2 regions of the Myxacorys sp. genome follow, and region 1 is predicted to be linked to the other one. Evidence: riboswitches for the same ligand, from Rfam matches in the RefSeq annotation. Region 1 holds a riboswitch; the other holds the start of a gene.
What was found. A riboswitch is a leader RNA that binds a small molecule or an ion and turns the genes downstream of it on or off. The one in region 1 is predicted to bind cyclic di-AMP.
Positions count from the first base shown of each region.

Region 2: linked by a shared signal. The riboswitch ahead of AC5I6P_RS22425 (universal stress protein) and the one ahead of ntrB (nitrate ABC transporter permease) in region 1 are both predicted to bind cyclic di-AMP.

Region 1 covers NZ_JCACCM010000106.1:8,377-19,677, reverse strand. The annotation lists gene AC5I6P_RS13185 (hypothetical protein) at 1-13, opposite strand, end outside; gene AC5I6P_RS13180 (hypothetical protein) at 128-397, opposite strand; gene AC5I6P_RS13175 (hypothetical protein) at 492-860, opposite strand; gene AC5I6P_RS13170 (ABC transporter ATP-binding protein) at 1,008-1,847, opposite strand; gene AC5I6P_RS13165 (ABC transporter substrate-binding protein) at 1,912-3,336, opposite strand; gene ntrB (nitrate ABC transporter permease) at 3,394-4,245, opposite strand; cyclic di-AMP (ydaO/yuaA leader) riboswitch at 4,328-4,471, opposite strand; gene ahcY (adenosylhomocysteinase) at 5,100-6,377, shown strand; gene cpcE (C-phycocyanin alpha-cysteine-84 phycocyanobilin lyase subunit CpcE) at 6,731-7,591, shown strand; gene cpcF (C-phycocyanin alpha-cysteine-84 phycocyanobilin lyase subunit CpcF) at 7,984-8,637, shown strand; gene AC5I6P_RS13140 (hypothetical protein) at 8,747-9,988, shown strand; gene AC5I6P_RS13135 (NAD-dependent epimerase/dehydratase family protein) at 10,034-11,008, shown strand; gene AC5I6P_RS13130 (sensor histidine kinase) at 11,035-11,301, opposite strand, start outside.
Region 2 covers NZ_JCACCM010000163.1:9,373-20,673, forward strand. The annotation lists gene AC5I6P_RS22385 (STAS domain-containing protein) at 35-370, opposite strand; gene AC5I6P_RS22390 (YidH family protein) at 664-1,113, opposite strand; gene AC5I6P_RS22395 (hypothetical protein) at 1,165-1,593, opposite strand; gene AC5I6P_RS22400 (NAD(P)H-quinone oxidoreductase subunit N) at 1,917-2,390, shown strand; gene ldpA (circadian clock protein LdpA) at 2,558-3,700, shown strand; gene AC5I6P_RS22410 (R3H domain-containing nucleic acid-binding protein) at 3,896-5,722, shown strand; gene AC5I6P_RS22415 (histidinol-phosphate transaminase) at 5,999-7,117, shown strand; gene AC5I6P_RS22420 (hypothetical protein) at 7,114-7,557, opposite strand; gene AC5I6P_RS22425 (universal stress protein) at 7,974-8,624, opposite strand; cyclic di-AMP (ydaO/yuaA leader) riboswitch at 8,759-8,914, opposite strand; gene AC5I6P_RS22430 (hypothetical protein) at 9,332-9,604, opposite strand; gene AC5I6P_RS22435 (DMT family transporter) at 9,829-10,731, opposite strand; gene AC5I6P_RS22440 (phytoene desaturase family protein) at 10,737-11,301, opposite strand, start outside.

The sequences.
Region 1 (11,301 bases):
AACGAAATTTCATGACTCGACATTCCTTGAACGTAAAAGGGTCAGCAGCCAAAGAGCCGCAACGGACTACAGACTACGAACAACAAAGGCTACGCACAAATAGGAGAAACTAAAGACCTAGAAGCAGCTATGCGACGAGTTCTTGTAGCTGGGGCAAGGCGCGATTAGGCAACTCAGACATGCTTGAAGGTGGCATCTGAGCTTGGGGCGCAGCTTTCTCCAAAACCTGAACTTCAATATTTACAGCTACCAGGTAGGAACCGGACTGATCCCCCACAGCTTCAGCAATCAGCTCAGCAAAGGCAGGACGATCGGCAGTGATCGGATCTCTCAAAGAGCAGCGATCCCATTCGTACTTGGCGGCAGGGTCAAGGTGCAGAATGTAATGCTTCGTCATGGAACAAGAACCTGAATCATTTGTACTAATGTACTAATTGTAGTGCAGATTCACACCAATTGCAACTGGTGGTAAAGAGGGTTGAAAAGCCCTTCTAGGAAGCGATTTGCTCTAAATTACGCGGCGCATTCGACCAGTCTTTTTGCGAGTTCTCTGTCCCCAGTCGTCGCTGATCGGCTCGATCCCAATAGGCTAGCATTGGCCCGATCGCAGCTGTTCCAGGCAGCTTAACTTCATACAGAAACCGGTCTAAAATCTGGCTCCGCTGAAGTCGAAAATGATACCCAGAACTCGCAAGACGCTGTGTGAACTTCTGAGCTTGAGCAAACGTCTCAAACCCAAAATAGGTTGCTTCCTCAGAATGAGGAACTCGGCGAAACGGAGTTCTAACGACTAAAACTCTGGGTGACAGATACTGTCCAACTCGCCCGTTCTGAAGCGAAAGGAAACGTCCGATCTCCATAGGTCAACTAAGCTCTAGATATCTCTATTGTAGTTAATCGTCACTACAGATTTGGATAGAGATTTGGCGTGATAACCGCCTCTAAAAGCTGACACTCTGGTAGCGGATTCTGTCATAAATGCACGTAGTGAGGGCACTCCAAGAGCCTCAATCATCAGCACCAAAATGTTGATCAAGAAAATTTAGCGCATGATTGCGGAGTTCATAGTAGTGAGGATTTTCTCGCAGGGCGGCGCGATCTCGCGGATGGGCAAACGGAACGTCTAGAATTTCGCCAATTTGGGCGGCAGGTCCGTTCGTCATCATCACAATGCGATCGGACATATACAGCGCTTCATCCACATCGTGCGTCACCATCAGCACGGCTTGGCGATGGGCTTCCCAAATATCCAGTACTTGTCGCTGAAGCTTGCCGCGAGTCAAGGCATCAAGTGCTCCAAACGGTTCGTCCATCAGCAGCATCTTAGGACGAATTGCCAATGCCCGTGCAATGCCCACCCGCTGTTTCATGCCGCCAGAGATCTCATCGGGATATTTGTTAGCGGCTGGCATCAGTTTGACCATGGCTAGATGCTCATTCACTAGACTAGCTTTCTCGGCGCGGGACGCGTCTTTTAACACTTCGTCTACCGCTAACCGAACATTTTCACGTACGGTAAGCCAAGGTAACAGCGAGTAGTTCTGAAACACCATCATGCGATCGCTTCCTGGTTTGCGAATTTCTCGCCCTTCTAGCGTCACGAGTCCAGAGGTTGACCGCTCCAATCCTGCCACGATCTTGAGTAGGGTCGATTTGCCACAGCCGGAGTGCCCGATCAGCGATACAAACTGGTTCGCTTCTACAGTGAGATTGATATTGTCAAGGACAACGAATTCGCCCCCATTTCCAGTGGGATAGGCTTTGGTTACGTTTTCAATTGTTAAGAATCCAGCCGTTTCTGGCTGCCTATCGTTAGTATCTGCTGTTTGCAAGCTTGATTTAGTCATAGGTTTTGCAGAGTAGTTTTGGAGAGTGAATAGGTAAACGAAGGGTTGAGCGGTTTAAGTTTCCCTAACCGAAGTAAATCGGAACGGGGCGATCGGCGCGAATCTCGAAACTTTTGAGATAGCCCACTGGATCACTCGGATCAAAGCCTTTTTTGTCAATAAACGCTTCGGGAGGTTCAACTTTGTAATCGTCAGTGGGACAGGGAATGCCGATTTCTTTAGCAACGTCGCGGTAAATATCTGTGCGCCAACCTTGAGCCGCAAGCTGATCCGCGTTCTTGGGAAGCTCTTTAATTTGCCCCCATCGGGCCGCTTGAGTCATCAACCAAAGACTTTCCGATCGCCACAAAAACGTTGACGTTCCTCCCGGCTTTTGCGGCAGGTTGGGTGGCAAATCGTAAAATATGGTCGTGTCTTCAGATTTAACGGTGCGATCTTTGCCATCAAAGCCGCCGTAATTGTAGTTGCCGACAATTCCAGGAGCTGTAAATTTGTCGATCGCTCCGGTTTTTGGTTTTGCTCCGGTAAACGATCGCTCCGTAATTAGTTGAGCCACTTCAACGCGATTCTCCGGTTTGCTGCAGTATTGACAGGCTTCGATCATCGCTTTTAGTAGCGATCGATAGGTTTTGGGATTCTCGTTAATAAACGATTCCATTACACCAAGTAAGCGATCGGGATGCCCGAGCCAAACTTCTTTGCCCTGAGCAAAGGTGAAGCCAATGCCAGCATTTCCGGTAATGGCGCGAGTGTTCCACGGTTCGGCAACCATGTAAGCCTGCATCGCTCCAATTCGCACATTCGTCACCATTTGGGGAGGGGGAACAATGATGATGCGGAACTCTTTGAGCGGATCAACGCCTGCCGCCGCCGCCACATAGCGCACGAAATATTCGTAGATGGCAGAACTCAGGACAACTGCCCAAACCTTGCGCTCGTTGGGCTGACGCTCAAAATATGACCGAAATTGTTGACCAAATGCCTCTAAGTTCCCGTTATATTCCTGCCAGGGACGCAACCCAAAGTTCCACATGTCGCGGTTCATCGTCATTGCATTGCCGTGGCGGTGAATCACCATGCCTGCACATAAGGGAGCATGACGCGCTCCCTCCGCGCCAATTCGGGCGTTTGTCACTGCTCCAGACACGACAGGCGAGGCGTCTAAACGACCAAAAATCAAGCCATCACGAGAGGTTGCCCAGCTTGCTTCACGATTCAAGCGCACGTTTAGCCCATATTTGTGAAAGAAGCCTTTTTTCCACGCGATCGCAAAAGGAGCGCAGTCATTCACTGGCACATAGCCGACGGTGATATCTGGTTTCTCTAGTTCAGATGGCTTGACAACTCGCTCGATTGCCTTTGCTTCTTCAGTCAATCCGGAGGCGGATCGATCCGCACTGATATTGCAAGCCCCCAACGCGACGGTTGTGGCGGTTGCACTCGCGCCCAGCAAAAACTCGCGCCTAGTCCAGGAGTTTTGAGTCGTCATAAGTTTTGAAATGCGGGGTAGTTTTGAAATGTAGGATGTAGACGGTTAGAGGAGCAGTTATCCCTCTTTCGGAGTTCGGCGGTGAGTGATGAGCGCTTCAAGTCTGGAGATTGCGACATCCAGCAACAAGCCAGTAACACCAATCACAAACACCGATAAAAACACCGAACTGAGGTTCAAGCGACTCCACTCATCCCAGACAAAAAAGCCGATCCCAACGCCGCCAGTGAGCATCTCTACTGCGACAATCACCAGCCAAGCGATCCCTAAACTAATTCGCAATCCGGTAAAAATGTAGGGCAGACTTGCAGGCAGAATGATTTTGTAAACCCGTCGCCACGGCGGCATTTCCAGCACTCGTGCTATGTCAAGATAATCTTTGGAAACGCTGGAAACCCCTAAAGCAGTGTTGATGATGGTTGACCACAAAGAGGTAATGAAAATTACGAAAATTGCAGAGGGTTCCGCCAAATTAAAAATAGCGAGAGCAATCGGTAGCCATGCTAGGGGTGACACCGGCTTGAGAATCTGAATGATCGGATTGAGTGCCAGTAGCGCAGGGCGATACATGCCGATCAGAAAGCCGAGAGGAATTGCCACGACTGCCCCTAACAAAAAGCCTAGCAAGACTCGTCGTAAACTCGCGAGCAGCAGCCACCCAATTCCTAAATCACCCGCACCCCGCTGATAAAATGGGTGCATGATGAAGTCTAGGTTGTTGGCGATCGCTTCATGAGGATACGGCATCAATTCATGCCGCAGCGAGGCAATTCCGTACCATAGTAGTAAAATCCCCAGAAATCCCAGTGCTGGATAGAGCACTGTATTTCGCAACAGACCAAGCTTTGTCCGCTTCCAAGTAGCCTGACTCACAGCGACAAAGAGCGCCATTATGCTGAGTTGAACCATAATTTCAGTGCTTTAACAGTTGAGTTCAGTTATGCCAAACTGAGCAGTCTCAACAAGAGACACTGATGAGCCGAAAGCTCTCCAGTCCTCTCTCAATGCCGACGAAGTTAGCTGACGGGCTAGGACTGGGAGATGCCCTCTAGGTAAAGTGCCATACCACAATAGCGATCCTAGTTAGCCCCAAGATTTGGTTCCTCCGCTTCAAGCTTGCAAGCCTTATTTTAAAGACTTGAACAACGCTGAATTAGGCTGACTGACTTCAGTTCAATCCCTGCGTAGAAGCAAAGATAGTTATGAAATGTAGCAAAGACAATCCCGATACGTCAATCCTTCGCAGGTTAGGTTGGGCAGGTCTTACAACACGATTGGTTGAGACTATCGTTTGAGCATTCTGTTCCAACTATCTTGATTACGAGTAAATTATTCATAAACCTTAGATAACATTGAGAACGCTATTATCATAGAAAGATTAACTCTCCCTACAATATAGCCGTTAACCGCTTCGTTAGCAGGTGAGAACTGAATAGTTAAATTTTGTATTTCTGTTAAATCATAAAAGAACTTCAACGACTTTACGAATGACTTTATGATGACTTGCTAGAGTTTGTAGACCGTTCTGTTAAATCGTCAATAAGCTTTGCTGATCACCTTGACTTCAGAAGCGACTTCAATGCACTTTGTGCAAAGGAGTTATTCCTTTCGGAGTACTTCTGCCTCTGATTTTGGCAAATCCTCTAAAAAACTTGAAAATCTCTGAGTTTTAGATGGCTTGTTTTGAAATTGCAGGCTAATTTGTTAAGAGGGATTTTACAGATCCCTATCTTTCATTTGATTTATCTAGAGGAACCGAATTCATGGTAGCGACTCCAGAGCGCTTGAAATACGAAGTCAAAGACATTTCTTTGGCTCCTCAGGGCAAGCAGCGAATTGAATGGGCTGGGCGTGAAATGCCTGTGCTGAAGCAAATTCGCGATCGCTTTGCCCAAGAGAAGCCATTTGAGGGCATCCGACTCGTTGCTTGTTCTCATGTGACGACCGAGACTGCAAATCTCGCCATCGCCCTCAAAGCAGGCGGCGCGGACGCCCTTCTAATTGCCAGCAACCCGTTGTCTACTCAAGATGACGTGGCGGCAAGCTTAGTCTCTGACTATGGCATTCCTGTTTTTGCCCTGAAAGGCGAAGACAATGCAACTTATCACAAGCATGTGCAAATCGCGCTTGATCACCGTCCGAATATCATTATTGATGATGGCTGTGACGTGGTTGCAACGTTGGTTCAACAGCGCAAGCATCAGCTTGAAGATATCATCGGAACCACTGAAGAAACGACGACTGGGATTGTTCGCCTCAAGGCGATGCTGCGCGATGGCGCACTGACCTTCCCGGCAGTCAACGTCAACGATGCAGAAACAAAGCACTTCTTTGATAACCGTTATGGGACGGGTCAATCCACCCTAGATGGCATCATTCGGGCGACCAACATTCTGCTGGCGGGTAAAACCATTGTTGTTGCTGGCTACGGCTGGTGTGGCAAGGGTACAGCGATGCGGGCGCGAGGTATGGGCGCAAATGTAATCGTGACTGAAATTAATCCCGTTGCTGCGATCGAAGCGGTGATGGATGGTTTCCAGGTCATGCCGATGGATGTGGCGGCCACGAAAGGTGATATTTTCATCACCGTCACGGGCAACAAGCACGTGATTCGCGGAGATCACTTTGACTCGATGAAAGATGGTGCGATCGTCTCGAACTCGGGTCACTTTGACATCGAGATCGACCTCGAAGCGCTAAAAAGTCGTGCCAGCGATGTGAAGACGGTTCGCAACTTCACCGAGGAATACAAGCTGAAGAGCGGTAAATCGGTTGTTGTGTTGGGCGAAGGTCGTCTGATCAACTTGGCGGCGGCTGAAGGACACCCCAGCGCGGTAATGGATATGAGCTTTGCAAACCAAGCGCTAGGGGCTGAGTACCTGGTGAAAAACAAGGGCAAGCTGGCTCCTGATGTGTATCCTATTCCAACTGAGTTGGATCAAGAAATTGCGCGTCTGAAGCTACAGGCAATGGGCTTTACCATTGATTCTCTAACAGCTGACCAGATTGAGTACACCAACTCCTGGATGACTGGAACCTAAATCATCTGCAATTTGTATTGAGTTACGAATTGCCATCTTTGTTTGATATTTCTCTGAATCGGTATAGATAGGTTGCTTAGAGCAACCTATTTTTTTATGCGAATTTTTGAGAACAAAAATTAGGACTTACGCATTAACAACGGATTTGAGGTACTTCTGAGGAGGCTTCGCCTGCGGATGTGACAGATTGGATGTGACAGACTAGCAGATGATTTAGTAGTGCCTCCGTTTCTCACAAAGGTTTGGGGCAAGCGTCTGACAGATCCATCATCAAATCTAAAGCAAACCCTAGTCTGAGTTTCGAGTTAGACTTATGCAGACCATAGAAATTGACGAATTTTCTGGACAGTCACATGAGTGATGAAGCAAATGCAGGCATTGATTCTCCATCTGGGGGTCATTTGACGATCGAAACTGCGATCGCAAACCTACGCGGTGAAGATCGGGGTCTGCGAATGTATGCGGCTTGGTGGCTCGGTAAGTTTCGAGTGAACGAGCCTGAAGCAATCGAGAGCTTAATGGTGGCGTTGGAAGATGAAGCCGATCGCACAGAAGCGGGAGGATATCCGCTCCGGCGAAATGCAGCGCGTGCATTGGGGAAATTGCGCCATCCGTCAGTCCCCAATATGGCCGTACCCGCCCTAATCAAAAGTTTAGAGTGTTCAGATTTTTATGTTCGAGAAGCCGCGGCTCAATCGCTAGAGCAATTGGGCGATCCGTTTGCGATTCCAGTATTGATGCGATTGCTCAACAATGAGATTCCTGGAACGCTTCCTTCTCCAGTAGACCCTGATCTCGTCCAGCCTTACGATGCGATTTTAGAGGCGCTAGGGGAGTTATGTTCGGCAGCTGCTCCTTCCGAGTCGGACGAAGCGCAGCGTGCATTTGTGAAGTTTCTTGACCATCCGATCGAGCGGGTTCGATACTCAGCGGCTCGTGCCCTGTATCAACTCACCCAAGATCAACAGTACGGCGATCTGCTAGTTGAGGCACTAGCGGGGCATAATTTGTCATTGCGTCGATCGGCATTAGCCGATTTGGGTGCGATCGGGTATCTCGCTGCTGCCGATGCGATCGCACAGACGTTAGCAGAAAATAGTCTCAAGCTGATTGCGCTCAAAGGCTTACTCGAACACCAGGTTAAACAGACTCCACTGCCTGAGCTTTCGGACGGAGCGGTTCATGTCATGACCCTGATGGATGCGTTGCTTTAGCGGGCATCGGCACATAGTTCTGATTATGTGTATAAGAGCTGTAAGCGTCAGTTTTTAGAGTTTATTCTCTAAAGCGCTATTCCGATGTGTGAATCCAATCCTATTACAATCCATTCACAATGAGATTGGAGTTAGATATATCGAATGTATTACCGAAATCAATCACAATACTGTAATTGGTTAGTTTAACCAGAAATTTAATAAGGCAATCGAGGGAGGCTATGGAAAGTAGAACAGAATTAGTGACTTTAAACTGAAGTCCCGAAATCTGCTGCGTCAGTTCCTGTTCGTCTCTTGTTCATTTCCCTTGTTCAGTTTTCATAGTTGTCAGCATTGAGTAAGCCAGGTCAAATAGAATGGTTTATGTCCAGATTGCGCTTAAATCTCTTCTCATGACCGATCCTCAAGTCCTCCAGTTAATTCGTGCTATTGACGACGCAGATTCCGCGACTCGTCTTTTACAAGCAGTGCAGGCGTTGGCAGAAGTTGCCTCTGAAGCTGAAGTTCCAGTGCTAATTACTGCGTTAGGCTACAACAATCCGGGGGCGGCTGTGGCGGCTGTAGATGGACTCATTCGCATTGGAGAACCTGCCGTTATCCCACTTTTAAAACAGTTGGATGACTATGACTATGGCGCTAGAGCTTGGGCAATTCGGGCGCTAGCTGCGATCGCTGACCCACGCGCATTACCAACCTTGTTAGATGCTGCAAAAAATGATTTCGCGCTGAGCGTCCGTCGGGCAGCAACAAAAGGATTGGGAATTTCACGTTGGGAGCAATTACAACCTGACGAAGTGGAAAAAGCTCAACTTCAATCGTTAGAAGCGCTCCTGATCGTTTCACAGGATCATGAGTGGATCGTCCGCTATGCGGCAGTTGTAGCACTGCAAGAACTTGCCCTCTTCAATACTCAATCCCCCTGGTTGGTTCAAATCGAAGCCCAACTCAACACCCTAGCAAACCAGGACGATAATGCTGCCGTTCGCGCTCGTAGTACGCTTGCTCAACAACGAATAGCAGCCGCTCGCAACGAGAGCAATCCTTGATTGGGCTAATAGCTCGATCTGCTAGTACGTTAAGCAATAGTTCTAAGCGTGGTTGAGTGTTTCTGCCCACCAAGGAGCATCGCTTAGAAATTGGAGTAGGAATTGTTCATTGAATCGATTAAACTCCACAGTGAAGATTAATCACATTCAACACTGGATTCTGAACCAACGTGAATATGATTTTGAACTCAATCGATTGAACGAAGAGGATTGTGCTGTGAATTCTTCTAAACCTGTTCAAATCATTCCCGTTACAACTGCCCAACACCAAGAAATTTTTCTGGATGTGCCTGCACGAGTGTATGCCCATGATGCAAACTGGGTTCCACCATTGCGGAGCGACCTGATTAAAGAACTTTCACCTGACTATCCGTTTCGCCAATATGGAGAGCTTCAGCCGTTTATTGCGGTGAAAGATGGAAAAGGGGTAGGTCGAATTGTGGCGATGGTGAACCGACGATTGATTGAGCGTGAGGGAAAAAACGTCGGACTGTTCGGATTTTTTGAATGCATTAATGATGCCGCGATCGCAACGTCTCTCCTCAACTCTGCTTGCGATTGGTTACGCGATCGCGGCCTAACAGAGGTTCGAGGTCCGATTAACTTTTCGACCCAAAACTCCTGTTTCTTTCTGGTCGATGGCTTCGATTCACCGCCGATGGTGATGATGCCTTACAACCCGGCTTACTATCCAGAATTTATGGTGCGCGATGGCTGGCAGAAAGCGAAAGATGCTTACGCTTATGACCTGCCAGTGAATAAACCCCTATCGCCTGAATTTGAGAAGGGCTACAAAATTGCGTGCAAATCGGGAGTATCATTTCGCTCCATCCGAACTAAAGGAGATGGATTTACACAAGATGCGATCGAGATGTACAAGCTCTACACAAAAGCATTTTCGGGCAATTGGAGTTCGACACCTCGAACGCAAGAGGAATTTCTAGAACAGGCAGAATCGCTGCGAAGCTTGGTCGATCCAGATACATTTTTGATCGCAGAATACAAGAGTGAGATGATCGGTTTTTTTATGAGTTTGCCGGACTATAACATTGCGCTGAAGCATGTAAATGGCAAGCTGAATTGGCTAGGCATTCTCAAGTTTCTGTGGTATCGGCGTCAGATTAATCAAGGTCGTGTGTTCGCGATCGCAGCGCTTCCCGAATTTCGCCGCAAGTTAGTTCCGCTCGCATTAATCTATTTAGGATTCCAAGGCACAATCCAAGAAGGCAAACCTTACAAGCGAGCAGAACTATCTTGGATCTATGAAGACAACGAACCGTCTCGAAAATTGATTGAAGCGACAGGAGGTGTTATTTACAAGACGTACCGCATTTACGAAAAATCTTTGTGATATTCTGCACATTCAAATTCACGATCGCGACACTAAAACACTGATATGAAGGCACTAGTCACCGGGGCAAATGGATTTACCGGATCGCATCTTGTCAAAGCGTTGCTCAAACGTGGCGATTCTGTCGTTGGAATCGTTCGCAAATCCAGTAATCTTTCTCGCCTTGCCCAGTGTCCTATTGATTTCGTCTACGGTGACATCACTGACCGCACTGCCCTCAATCAGGCGATGACGGGTGTAGATGTTGTCTTCCACACGGCTGCCTATGTCGAACTTGGATTGGTTAATGCGGCTGAAATGGAACGAGTCAACGTAGACGGAACGCGCGCTGTTCTAGAAGCTGCACAATTGGCTGGCGTTCCTAAAATGGTCTATTGCAGCACAATCGGCATTTTTGGTGACACGGAAGGCAAAACGATCGATGAAACCTTCAAACGGGAACAGACCGGATTTTCCTCCGCCTACGATCGCACGAAATACGAGGCTCAGCAGCTTGTTGATCAAGCCGCCGCAAATGGCTTTCACGTCGTCAGCGTGCTGCCTTCAGGAATCTTTGGCAGTGACGATCCACACTTCAAACCTGTGTTAACTTCGTTTCTCAAAGGGCGTCTGAAACTGTGGGCAGGGGGCGGCAGAATTACTGGAATTGTTCATGTGGACGACTTAGCCGATGCGATGATTCTCGCTTCAGAGCGCGGACAAGCGGGAGAGCGCTACATCATTTCGGCAGGCGATCTCTCCACTCGTGACATGTTCGAGATTTTTAGCCAAGAAACGGATATTCCGCCCCCTCGCGAAGCTCCTGAACCCCTCGTTCGGGTGGTGGCTAATGTCTTAGATGTCGCAGGTCGCGTTTTCTCGTGGCAACCGCCGATTGACAAGGAAAGGGCACATTATGTCTACGATCGCTGTGTGCGCGTCGATGCGACAAAAGCGCGACAAAATCTTGGCTGGACTCCGCGATCGCCCGAAGAAACGTTGCGAGAACTGGTTCGCCCACCCTTAGAAGGCTCTTTCTAGAAGTGGTTCACAAATACTCAGATAAATTAATGCTCAGACAGATGTCCAGGAAGTCTTTGTTCTGGCAAATGCACCGTGAACGTTGAGCCAACTCCGACTGTCGAGGTCACTTCAATGGAGCCACCATGCAATTCGACTAACTGTTTTGTCAGGGCTAATCCCAACCCCGTGCCTTCATACTGACGATCGTAAGAGTGATCCAATTGCTGAAACGTTTGAAACAGAAGCGATCGCTGTTCTTCAGAAATGCCAATGCCGCTATCTTCAACCTGCAAAATCGCTATACCATCATG
Region 2 (11,301 bases), on a different contig from region 1:
TGCGGACGATTGTCACGCGATTCAACCGATGGAACTAAGCGGTGACTAATTCAAAAGCAGTAAAGCTCTCGAAGATGTCAAAGACGCGATCGAGTTGAGTCATCTCAAAAATGATACGAGTTGAGGCAGAAACAGAACATAGACTCAGGCGCTTGCTTCTGCGTTGCGCTAGCCGGAGAGCAGCGACCAAGACCATCAAGCCTGCACTATCAAGCGCTTCAGCTTGGCTCAGATCTACTAACACTGTGGAATGATGCTCAGATAGGATAGCGGCTGTTAACTGAGTTTGAAACTGGGGTGCGCTGGCGGCATTTAGGCAACCGCAAGGACGAACAATAGCAGTTTGAGGACGGACAAGCACACTCTGCATAACGTTACCTTTAATAAAGTCCAAAACCAAGAATTTTGATGCCAATGCCCCTGACGATAGCTAGGTATCCTTGACATTGCCTAGAGCGGTTGTCGAGTTTGGCAGAATCTTTATTAGATGATGGCTATTTTATAAACTTTTCAGTAAGAGGTTGAATTTAAACTGTAAAAAAATACACATTCCATGCGACTCACAATCTAGTCTTGTCAAAGCTGCTGAGATGAGGCAGATAAGGCAAACTCAATTGCATTTCTATGCAGATCTTTCTCGATAAATTCCCGGATCTGTTCTTGCTAGTTCCGACTGATAAAGGGACAGTTCGTGTGAGAGCGGGTAGGTGCAGGAGAAGGACTGGGTAGTTTGGTGCGCGACAAGATTAGTGGAATACTGAGCGTTCCTAGAATCATGACAACCGCTGTTATTACCCAGATGGAGAGAGGACTGGGACGGTAATTGCCCTGTTCAATTTGCCATAACACCTGGTTATATCGCCATGCCGCAAATGCAACCATCGTAATGCCGAACACAACCAAGCTAACGCCCAAATTTTCCGAGTTAAAGAGTGAATCTGCTTGATACTCTTGCTGAGTTAGAGCGAGATGTAGTTGGCGGAGAAATAAACCAAAGCGAGCGATCGCAAATCCAAAACCAATCAATGCGATCGAGGTCCGTAGCCACGCCAAAAAGGTGCGTTCGTTCGCCTGATGTTCTCGTTGACGGTCGATCTTTGGCTCTTTTGTCATGAAAATGTCATACAGAAAATATCATGCAGGCGAATAACTGGATGTCACAATCTATTTGGAACGATCGCTTGAGAATACCTCAGGGTAAGCTTGCCAAATCTTTTGAATAAACTGGTGCAGTTGATGAGATGCAGGTTTGGTTTGTACTTTAAGTTCAGGATTAGCATCTAAGCTGCAGAGCCAGGACAGGAGCGGAATGACGTCAGTATCTAATGCTTGTCGGAACAGAACGGCAGGACACATTAGATCGGAACCGTCCCGTAAGTCTTGTAGAGCTAAGGAGTTGCAATCTGTCCAGTCTATGGCAGCATCTGACTGAGATGCTAACGCCAATGGACGCACCCAGCATTGGCGTCTCGATTCCACAAACTGGACTACTTCTGCATAAAGCCGAGTTGAATCGTGTTCTAGGTAAACGATTTGAGAGGGATGAAAGATGAGCGCTTTGTCTTTCCCTGCCTGAAATGCAGCAGAGTTCATGGGTATCAATTGAGTTTTATGAACGGTATCTTACATTTTAATTTTAAGAGATTGAGTTAGCAGATCATCACTTGCGATCGCAACATTCGCTCTCTGACACTACAGCATTTGCTCTCTAGCACTACAAAATCTATAGAGGTATACCAATTGCTGAGTTCAAATTTTTCTGAGCGCAGGAAACAGAAGCAATGAATAGAATTAGGAACGAACAAGCGGCTGACCAATAGTTGGCTGAAGCTTAAAGGATTTCTAGTGAAAGATGAAGAAGTTCTGATCAGCAGTATCTATTACAGTAGAGAGGATGGGAAAAGGAGCGATCGTAGATGGCACTTATTACAACAGGTGGACAACTGATTAAAGATGTTGAAAAACACGGCGCAATTGCCGCGTACGTTCCTTTAGAAGGGGGCTTTGAGGGACGCTATCGCCGTCGGATACGCGCTGCTGGATACACCTCAGTCAGTATCACCGCACGGGGATTAGGGGACGTTGCCGCTTATTTAACGGGCGTTCACGGCGTTCGTCCAGCTCACTTGGGTAAGAAGAGTACAGGGGCTGGAGCGGCTGTCGGATATCGATATTTTGCTCCTCCTATTGTCACCACTTACGTTGACAACCTTCCTCCCAAATCCAAAGGGCTGTTGCTCTGGATTATTGAAGGACACATTCTCTCTAGCCAAGAACTTGAATACTTGGCAAACCTTCCGAAACTAGAGCCTCGTGTCAAGCTTGTGGTTGAAGTGGGTGGAGAACGCTATTTTCGGTGGACGCCGCTGACTGATGCGATCGCGGCGTAAGAGTTGGATGAAGGATGAGGGATGGAAGTAGAAACATGGAACAGAACTCTGGACTGTTGAAAGTTGATCAGCCTTTTCCGCCTCATCCCTCGTCCCTACCTATGTCCTAGGAGTCAATTTTTCTTAAAAATCAGCTTTATTTGCGATTTGCACATTAGCATAAAGGGGTGACTGAATATCTTCACCCTCTACACTCCCTTAAGGAAGGTCACTGGTTTAAACTCATTTGCGGAGCCAGCTTTCAGCATCTTCCTGCCATTCGCACACTCGCCCTCACATATGCCCTTGCTGGTGCGGATTGTATTGATGTCGCTGCTGATCCAGCGATCGTCGCTACAGCACGAGAAGGTTTTGCGATCGCGCACACTCTTTCTGATGAAGCCCGCCGTCGAGGATTTCACGCTTCATCACCTTGGCTCATGGTCAGCCTTAATGATGGAGAAGATCCACATTTCTGCAAAGCAGAATTTATTGCATCAGACTGTCCAACGGATTGTCCGCAGCCTTGTGAGAAGGTTTGCCCAGCACAAGCGATCAGATTTAGCCACTACTCCGGTGTGATTGATGAACTCTGTTATGGGTGCGGACGATGTATTCCTATTTGTCCTGATCAACAAATTTCAACGCGATCATATATCTACACGCCAGAAGTAATTTCGCCAATTTTACGGCAAGCCGCGGTGGACGCGATCGAGATTCATACCCAAGTAGGGCGATTTGAAGACTTTAAGCGATTGTGGAGTGCGATTGCACCGTGGGTACATCAACTCAAACTTGTTGCCATTAGCTGTCCCGATGGTGAGGAGCTGATTGACTACCTGCAAGCACTACACGATTTGATATCGCCCCTGCCCTGCGCCTTGATTTGGCAAACCGATGGACGACCGATGAGCGGCGATATCGGCGACGGAGCCACAAGAGCTTGCTTAAAACTTGGTCAGAAAGTTCTTGCCGCTAATCTTCCAGGGTATGTGCAACTGGCAGGAGGAACGAATCAATCGACTGTTCCCAAGCTAGAAGCGTTAAATTTGTTGCACAATAGAAATAGTACGTTTGTATCTAGCTCTATTGCAGGAATTGCCTATGGAAGCTATGCCCGGAGTCTACTTTTACCCATTCTGAATCAGCTTGAGGTACTGGAAATGCAGCCATCAACATTACCACCAAATGCGATGAGAACGCCTTCCGACTCACAATTCCCCGTCCACATCGAGACAACTCCCGCTTTATTGTGGCAAGCCGTTGCGATCGCGGATGCACTCGTCAGCCAAATCAAACCTTCCCAGGTCCGTTCTTCTCCAATCTATTGATACAAGTGATTTAGCATACACCAGTGCTAGATTGCGATCCCGTACCCTACCCTCAAGGACTTCCGTTCCCCGTTCTTTTTGGAGCTTGTTGAACAACTTATGGTGCAACCCAGCGAGATCAACGTTTCCTCAGTCCCCGATTCTGACTACGACCAGAACGACCGTCACACCGGACTCATCTCCTCACCTAAAAGAATGCAAGTGACCGACGACTTAACGAAATTATTAGATATTTTGCCGAATGCTCTGCGCGATCGCTTAAATCAACATCCGCAGCGAGACAGTTTAGTCGAAGTCGTCATGGATTTAGGACGGCGTCCTGAAGCCCGATTTCCAGGCAAAGCAGAGTACCTATCGGAAGATCCGATCACTCAAGACGAGTTAAATGAAAGCATCACCAAAGTTGGCGATTTTGGGGGAGACAACCGAGCTGGGATTGAGCGCACCTTGCACCGGATTAGCGCCATTCGGAACCGACGTGGCGATGTAATCGGTTTAACCTGTCGCGTGGGTCGAGCCATCTTCGGAACGATTGGCATGATTCGCGACTTGGTAGAAAGTGGTCGCTCGATTTTGATGCTGGGTCGTCCTGGTGTTGGCAAAACGACGGCATTAAGAGAAATCGCTCGGGTGTTGGCAGACGAGTTGGATAAGCGCGTCGTCATCATTGACACGTCTAACGAAATTGCAGGAGACGGAGATGTGCCGCATCCCGCGATCGGGCGAGCGAGACGGATGCAGGTTGCCCGTCCTGAGTTGCAGCATCAGGTCATGATTGAGGCAGTGGAAAACCACATGCCTGAAGTCATCGTCATTGATGAAATTGGAACGGAGCTAGAAGCCCTAGCCGCCCGAACGATCGCAGAACGGGGCGTCCAGCTTGTGGGAACAGCCCACGGCAACCAATTAGCAAATTTGATCAAAAATCCAACGCTATCTGATCTCATTGGTGGGATTCAATCTGTCACCTTGGGAGACGACGAAGCAAGACGGCGCGGAACTCAAAAAAGCGTTTTAGAGCGCAAAGCACCACCGACGTTCGATATTGCGGTGGAAATGCTAGAACGAGAAAAGTGGGTAGTCCACGAACAGGTCGCTGAAACCGTGGATAGCGTGTTGCGAGGGCGAGTTCCCAATCCTCAAGTCAGGACAGTTGATGAAACGGGCAAAGTGGTTGTTAGCCATGAACCCGTTAGTGAACAGGCAACGGCACGGCTAGGATCTCGGAGTGAGTTGCGTTCTAACGTGGTTCATGGAGGGTTTCCCTCTCAAGAATCGAGCCAGTTTGCGGCACCACAGAGCCGGGGATGGCGATCGTCGGGTCGTATGAAAGCCGTCTCCAGTCAAAGCAGAGCGCCGCTTTCGCCCGAACAGCAAGCCTTTGAGCAGCTGCTTGACGAATCCTTAGGCAAGCAGTCTGATCCCTTTAGCGCAATGCGTAGCCCTAACGGAAGCGCCGCTTCTCCCTATCAAAGCGCAACTGAACAGCGCTACTTCCCCGGTCCCAATGGGGAAGAATTGCCCTTGCACGTTTACCCATATGGGGTGAGTCGGCAAAACCTCGATCAGGTGATCCGGACGCTGAACTTACCAATTGTTTTGACCAAAAATATCGAGGATGCTGACACAGTGTTGGCCCTGCGATCGCACGTCAAGAATCACTCTAAGCTCCGGCATCTCGCTCAAACACGACAGATTCCGATTCACACCGTCAAATCAAATAGCGTTCCTCAAATTGCTCTTTCCTTGCGTCATGCGCTCAACATAGATGATTTAGGAGCGCCCACCGATGCAGAATTAGATTTACTCGTGCGCGGCGACAGCACCGACGAAATCGAAGCGTTAGAAGAAGCAAGATTAGCGGTTGAACAGATTGTCATTCCAAAAGGACAGCCTGTTGAGTTGTTGCCGCGATCGGCGATGGTTCGCAAGATGCAGCATGAGTTGGTCGAACACTATCGTCTAAAATCGAACAGCTTTGGCGAGGAGCCAAATCGCCGTTTGCGAATCTATCCTGCCTAATGTGCAACACTAGCCAATTTCTTGAGAAATTGGCTAGTGTTGTAAACCTGTGGTCGGTCGCATTGCCCTTGTAAAGACGCGATGGATCGTGTCTTTACAGACACACCATCGAAGCTAATCAACAGGTCTACACATCACTAGAAATCGGAGATTTTGCGCCGTTTCTTAAGTCTCAAGTTTTAAGTCTTAAGGGCGCAAAGACAGCGTTCCTGACGGCAAAATTTGTGGAGTGCAGTTTAATGCACCTCTTCTCACTCAAAACCTATCGTTTCTGCCATGCTCCAGTTTATTCGGTCAGATTTAGCGCAGCTCACTGCTTACAGTACTCACCATACCGATAATTCAGCCGTGCATCTCGATCGCTTAGATGTGAACGAGAACCCTTACGATCTGCCCGAAGAACTGAAGGAAAAATTGGCCTGGACGTGGCAACAACAGATCGAATCGAATCGTTATCCCGACGGAGGTTATCTTGCCTTGAAGGAGGCGATCGCAGATTACGCAACAGACTCCTCCAACGCCAACTTCGCGGCTGCAAATATCTCCGTTGGCAACGGTTCCGACGAATTGATTCGCTCTCTGCTGATTGCGACGTGCCTCAACGGAGAAGGCTCTATTCTCGTCGCAAATCCTACATTCTCGATGTATGGCATTTTGGCAAAGACATTAGGAATTCCAGTGGTTACGATCGCGCGATCTCCGGACACCTTCGAGATAGATTTGACCGCTGCACAAGCCGCCATTATCGACACTCAACAGCCACCGATTCGAGTTGTATTTGTGGTGCATCCCAACTCGCCCACTGGAAACGCTCTAACTGAAGCTGAAATTACTTGGCTAAGGAGCCTTCCTCAGCACATCTTGATTGTCATTGATGAAGCTTATTTTGAATTTAGCCAGACAACATTAGCAGATGAACTGGTACAGCATCCCAATTGGGTCGTGTTACGGACGTTCTCAAAGGCATTTCGCTTAGCGGCACATCGAGTGGGTTATGCGATCGCTCATCCCGATCTAATCACCACGCTAGAGACCGTCCGATTGCCCTATAACTTGCCAAGCTTTACGATCTCCGCTGCACAATTTGCCCTATCGGAACGACAGCACCTCCTCGCGATCGTGGATGTCTTGCTAACAGAACGTCGCAAACTCATTGCAGAACTCTCAAAACACAAACAGCTTCGCCTTTGGAATAGTGATGCCAACTTCATTCATATTCGGTTGCAGAATGTAAATGAGGCTGACTCTAAACTTGAAGCAATTTATCGATCGCTCAAACAGCAAGGCACCCTGATTCGGTATACGGGTGGTGGGTTGCGGCTTACCGTAGGAACTCCAGACGAAAATCAGCGCACCTGCGATCGAATGAAACAAGCTCTAGTCGAAATGCTCTAGCCTGCGCCGCCCATATAAGACGTTTGGGAGTTTCGACGAATCAGTTCAATCGTCTGAGGTAACACCCCAACGAGAAGCGCGAAGGCATCATCTGGCACTTGAGCTACGATTTCCGCACCAAAATAATTGTCAAACTGATTCAGAATCATTTGTGCTCGCTGAGTTGGTAATGGATTGTCAGTCAACTGTTGAGTCAACCGAATCCACTGCCGGCGGATTAAATATGCCTTCTGGCGCTCTTCGGGGGACTTTGGGCAAACCAACGCCAAATCACCTATGGGTAACACTCGTTCACAATCCAAATCAAAGAAACTACCGACAGCGGCTCCAGGTCCAGCGAACTCAGCATGAAAGCGCTTATATAAGATTAAGCCGTTTCGTCTACGGCTATTGACGATCAGCAACTGTCCCTTACTAAGCTGAGTCAGAATATCAGCCACTTTGCTTAAAGAATTACGATTTATGAAAATTGCCCCCCTATTCTATGGCATGGAACTAGAGAGCAAGAAGCTGTACGTGATGGAAATCAAAGCGACTGATAATACACATTCGTAATTTGGAGCGCTAGCGGAAGTTATACATTCTCTCGCACTCATTCTTTCTGCCCTGTGAAGTGCCTGAGCATTTCTGCAAGAGGTCTCATTTTCAATTTGTTAGCATTCGCTCCCTTTATCTCCTAACTTCTAGAAAAGATAGACCTTAAACTGCCAGAAGTTAGGAGATGTGAAGAGTTTTTAGAACCTCTCTTAGAAGAACGGGTAATTCACGATTCTCCTTTGCTAATTAAGTCTGTTAGCACAACTTTAAATCAGCCTATTGCGCGTTAGAAAAAACGCAGAAGCGATGACTTATGTTCTTAGTGGTCTTCCACATTGGATGGAATTCCTAACACCGGGCATGGGAGTCGCCCCAGTTGCTTGACCAATGAATGATGTTTAGATTCACAGCCCAAAATCATCAGCGAGGCTGACTCAGACTTGACCACCGCTTTTAGCTCTTCGGCAACGGAGCCAAATCGCAAGTGAGTTTTGAGAGAACCTCGCCACTCCTCTGCAAGACAACGCGCGTGCCAAAGAATGCGATCGGCTTGCTCAAACACCTCCGCCATACTTGCTGGAGCTGCTTGTAAGTCTACCTCTTGACATTCAGCAACGGCAGTTCCACCAGTCGTGCTGTTTCCTCCTACAGAGCGCTCTAAATCGCAGTAGGGTCGGCTAGGCTGCAAATCGGCCAGTCTTTGCATCCATTCGTCGATCACATACACCACTTGCACAGTCACTTGTTTCCCCGTAGCTAAGCGGGTCTGATGGGCAATCCATAAGGTCAGATCCAGCGCCGTCTGACTGCGAGGCGAGTGAGAATAACCAACAACTAGATTAATTTCTGAGCTTGAAGCGTTGTGGGAACCTACAGGCGATTTTGCTTGCGGCAAGAGCAACATCTGGTTGACCAAATCAGTACAACCCAGCGTGTCCTGAAGCCGTGCCAACATTGACAAAATATTCACGATAACAAACCTCTCCTAACGACGGTGTGCGAGAGGTGGGTCGGGCAAAGTTACAGTTGTCAAACTTATACGCTGACACCTGTAACTCCCAGGAGACCACAACGACTACTGCACTGGGCAGCACAAGTCTTGGGCACTCCTCCCATTGCCGACGGAGTTAGCTGACGGGCTAAGACTGGAAGGTGTCTCTCTCAAACGCAGAGAGGTTTGACCTAAACCTCAAAACGCTTAAAATTCGCCCCAGAAACATTGGTTCCTCCGCTTGAATTTGAACCCGGAGCTTTACCCCGTTGCTCAATTCAGATTAGGCTACCCACATATGAGAAATTGACGCTAAAACATTCCACTGTGAGAACGTATCAGATTTAAGAATTAAGAAGATGTGCCAGAATTTAAGCTCGACAATCTGATTCTAAATCCGTTAATAACCAACTTATTACAGATTAAGGTGTGAGAACTGCTATCTGCAAAACAAAACCACTTCAGCTCATGAGTTTGCTCAATCGTGAGACACTCTGAATAGTATATCAGTGCATGCCAACTCTGCGATTCTTCATAAAGTGTGATTTCTCATAAATAAAAACAAGCAGTCATCTACACTAATTTTTAGCCTAGCAAAGACTACCGACAGAAAATTCTTAATATTTTTTACAAATAGATTCTTACAAGCTAGAAAAATTGGGGTTAGCTTACTGAAAAACCTTGTCCTAGGCTGCTTGCTGAGAATTAGTTGTCTCAAGCATACGTTGGTAGAGACGTGCCGTTTTTGTGGAGCGCTTGAGCTTGCCCAAAAGTTCTAAGTAAGCGAAGGGAAGCACAATCGGCCAAAGCATTGTTGCGATCGCAATGACAAACCAAGATGTTTTTCTTTCTTCATCAGACATTTCTTCATCGCGGCGGAAGAAAGTCATCCAAGCGGAAAACAAAATCGGCATTACTAGAAGGTAGAAGCCAACAGGGAGTAGGAACAGGGTTTGCATAACCAACATCTCAATGAAAGTCCAAAGTTCGATCCGAAGCTTTTGTGAGAGGCGTTTAGCTAATTCGCCTTGATGTACAAAATACTAAGTTATTCAGGTCTTTCTCATTGGCATAAATACCGAAGCATGAGACGGGAAGTTGCAAAAGCACGTGAATATACTAAATCGTTTTCTGTTTGTTTTATTACTCTTCGCACAGAACGTAATAGCTGTAGTCTTGTAAGTTACGCTCTACTAAACAATAAACTCACACCTGCTAAAGCGATCAGGACACCAAACACTGATCGAATACTAACGCGATCGCCCAACATTCGAGCGAGCGGAATAACGAACAAAGGACTGGTGCTGGTGAGGGCTTGAGCGACTCCAGTAGGAGCAAATTTAAGCGAGATTTGCTGGAGCCAGACTCCCAAATAGGTGCTAACGAAAGCAGTTCCAGCAACAACGAAAAAGAGGCTTTGAGAGCGCAATGGTTTAACGATTTCGTGAGACTGCTTTTGCGCCACGCCCCAAACCAGTAGCACAATCGTTCCGCCAATTAAGCGAATTAACGTACTCCACAGTGGGTCAACATCAGAGTCGATAAAGGCAAATCGAGAGAGGACAGCACCGATCGCTTGTCCTAAAGCGGCAAGCAACCCAAATAAAGCACCGCGCCTGAGGTGATGAGACGGTTCTGTTGATTCAGGAAGGCGCTCAAGAACAACCCAAATTACTCCTGTTAAGATCATCACAATTCCAAACCAGGATTGTGATGAGAGTCTTTCTTGTAAAAAAAACAGCGCTAAAAGGGCGGCGATCGCAGGCGCGAGGGTTTCAAATAAGAGAGTGCGCCTCGCGCCAATCGAGTTGAGTGCATTGAAATAAGCCGTGTCGCCAAATCCGATGCCGATTGCACCACTGAGCAACAGCAGCATGACGCTCTTGAGATGGATCAATGGCACAGGTTGACCGATTGCAAATAGAGTGAGACCGAGCATCGCGATCGCAATCCATCCTTTCGTCAAATTGAGCGCTAGAGGCGAGATTTGACGTCCGACTCCGGTGTAAACCAGCGAGGCACAGGCCCAAATGAAGGCAGCGCTAAGAGCCGCAATTTCGCCTCGATAGTGAAGAACCTGGAACATGAATTTTAGAGAAGTTTTAGCAGTTCTAAGGTCTGTTTGGGATGAACTAGCGTATTGGCACAGAGAATTCCAGAAGCGGCGACGGCAGGAACGCCGATACCGGGAGTCGTACTGTCACCAACACGATAGAGTCCTGAAATCGGAGTGTGGCAACTGGGAAACAGTCCTGTTCCGGCAGCAATAGCGGCTCCATAAGTGCCTTGATGACGACGCAGATACCGAGCATGAGTTAATGGCGTGCCAATGAGTTCTAGCACAATCCGTTGCCTGATATCTGGAATGACTCGCTCTAGGGCGCGAAAAAGGGAGTGCGATCGCGATCTCTTCTTCAACTCGTACTGCTCGTCGCGCATCCATCCCTCATACGGTTCGAGGGTATAGGCATGAACCCCATGATGTCCTGGAGGCGCAAGGCTTTTATCCCACACCGAAGGAATAGAAATCATGCAGGTGTTCCCCGGCTCAGTGATGTCTTGATCAGCGTCATGCACGACGACATGATGCCCGGTCAACGCTTCTAATCCGTCGGCTCGAATGCCTAAATGCAAGTGCATAAAGCTATCGACCGTG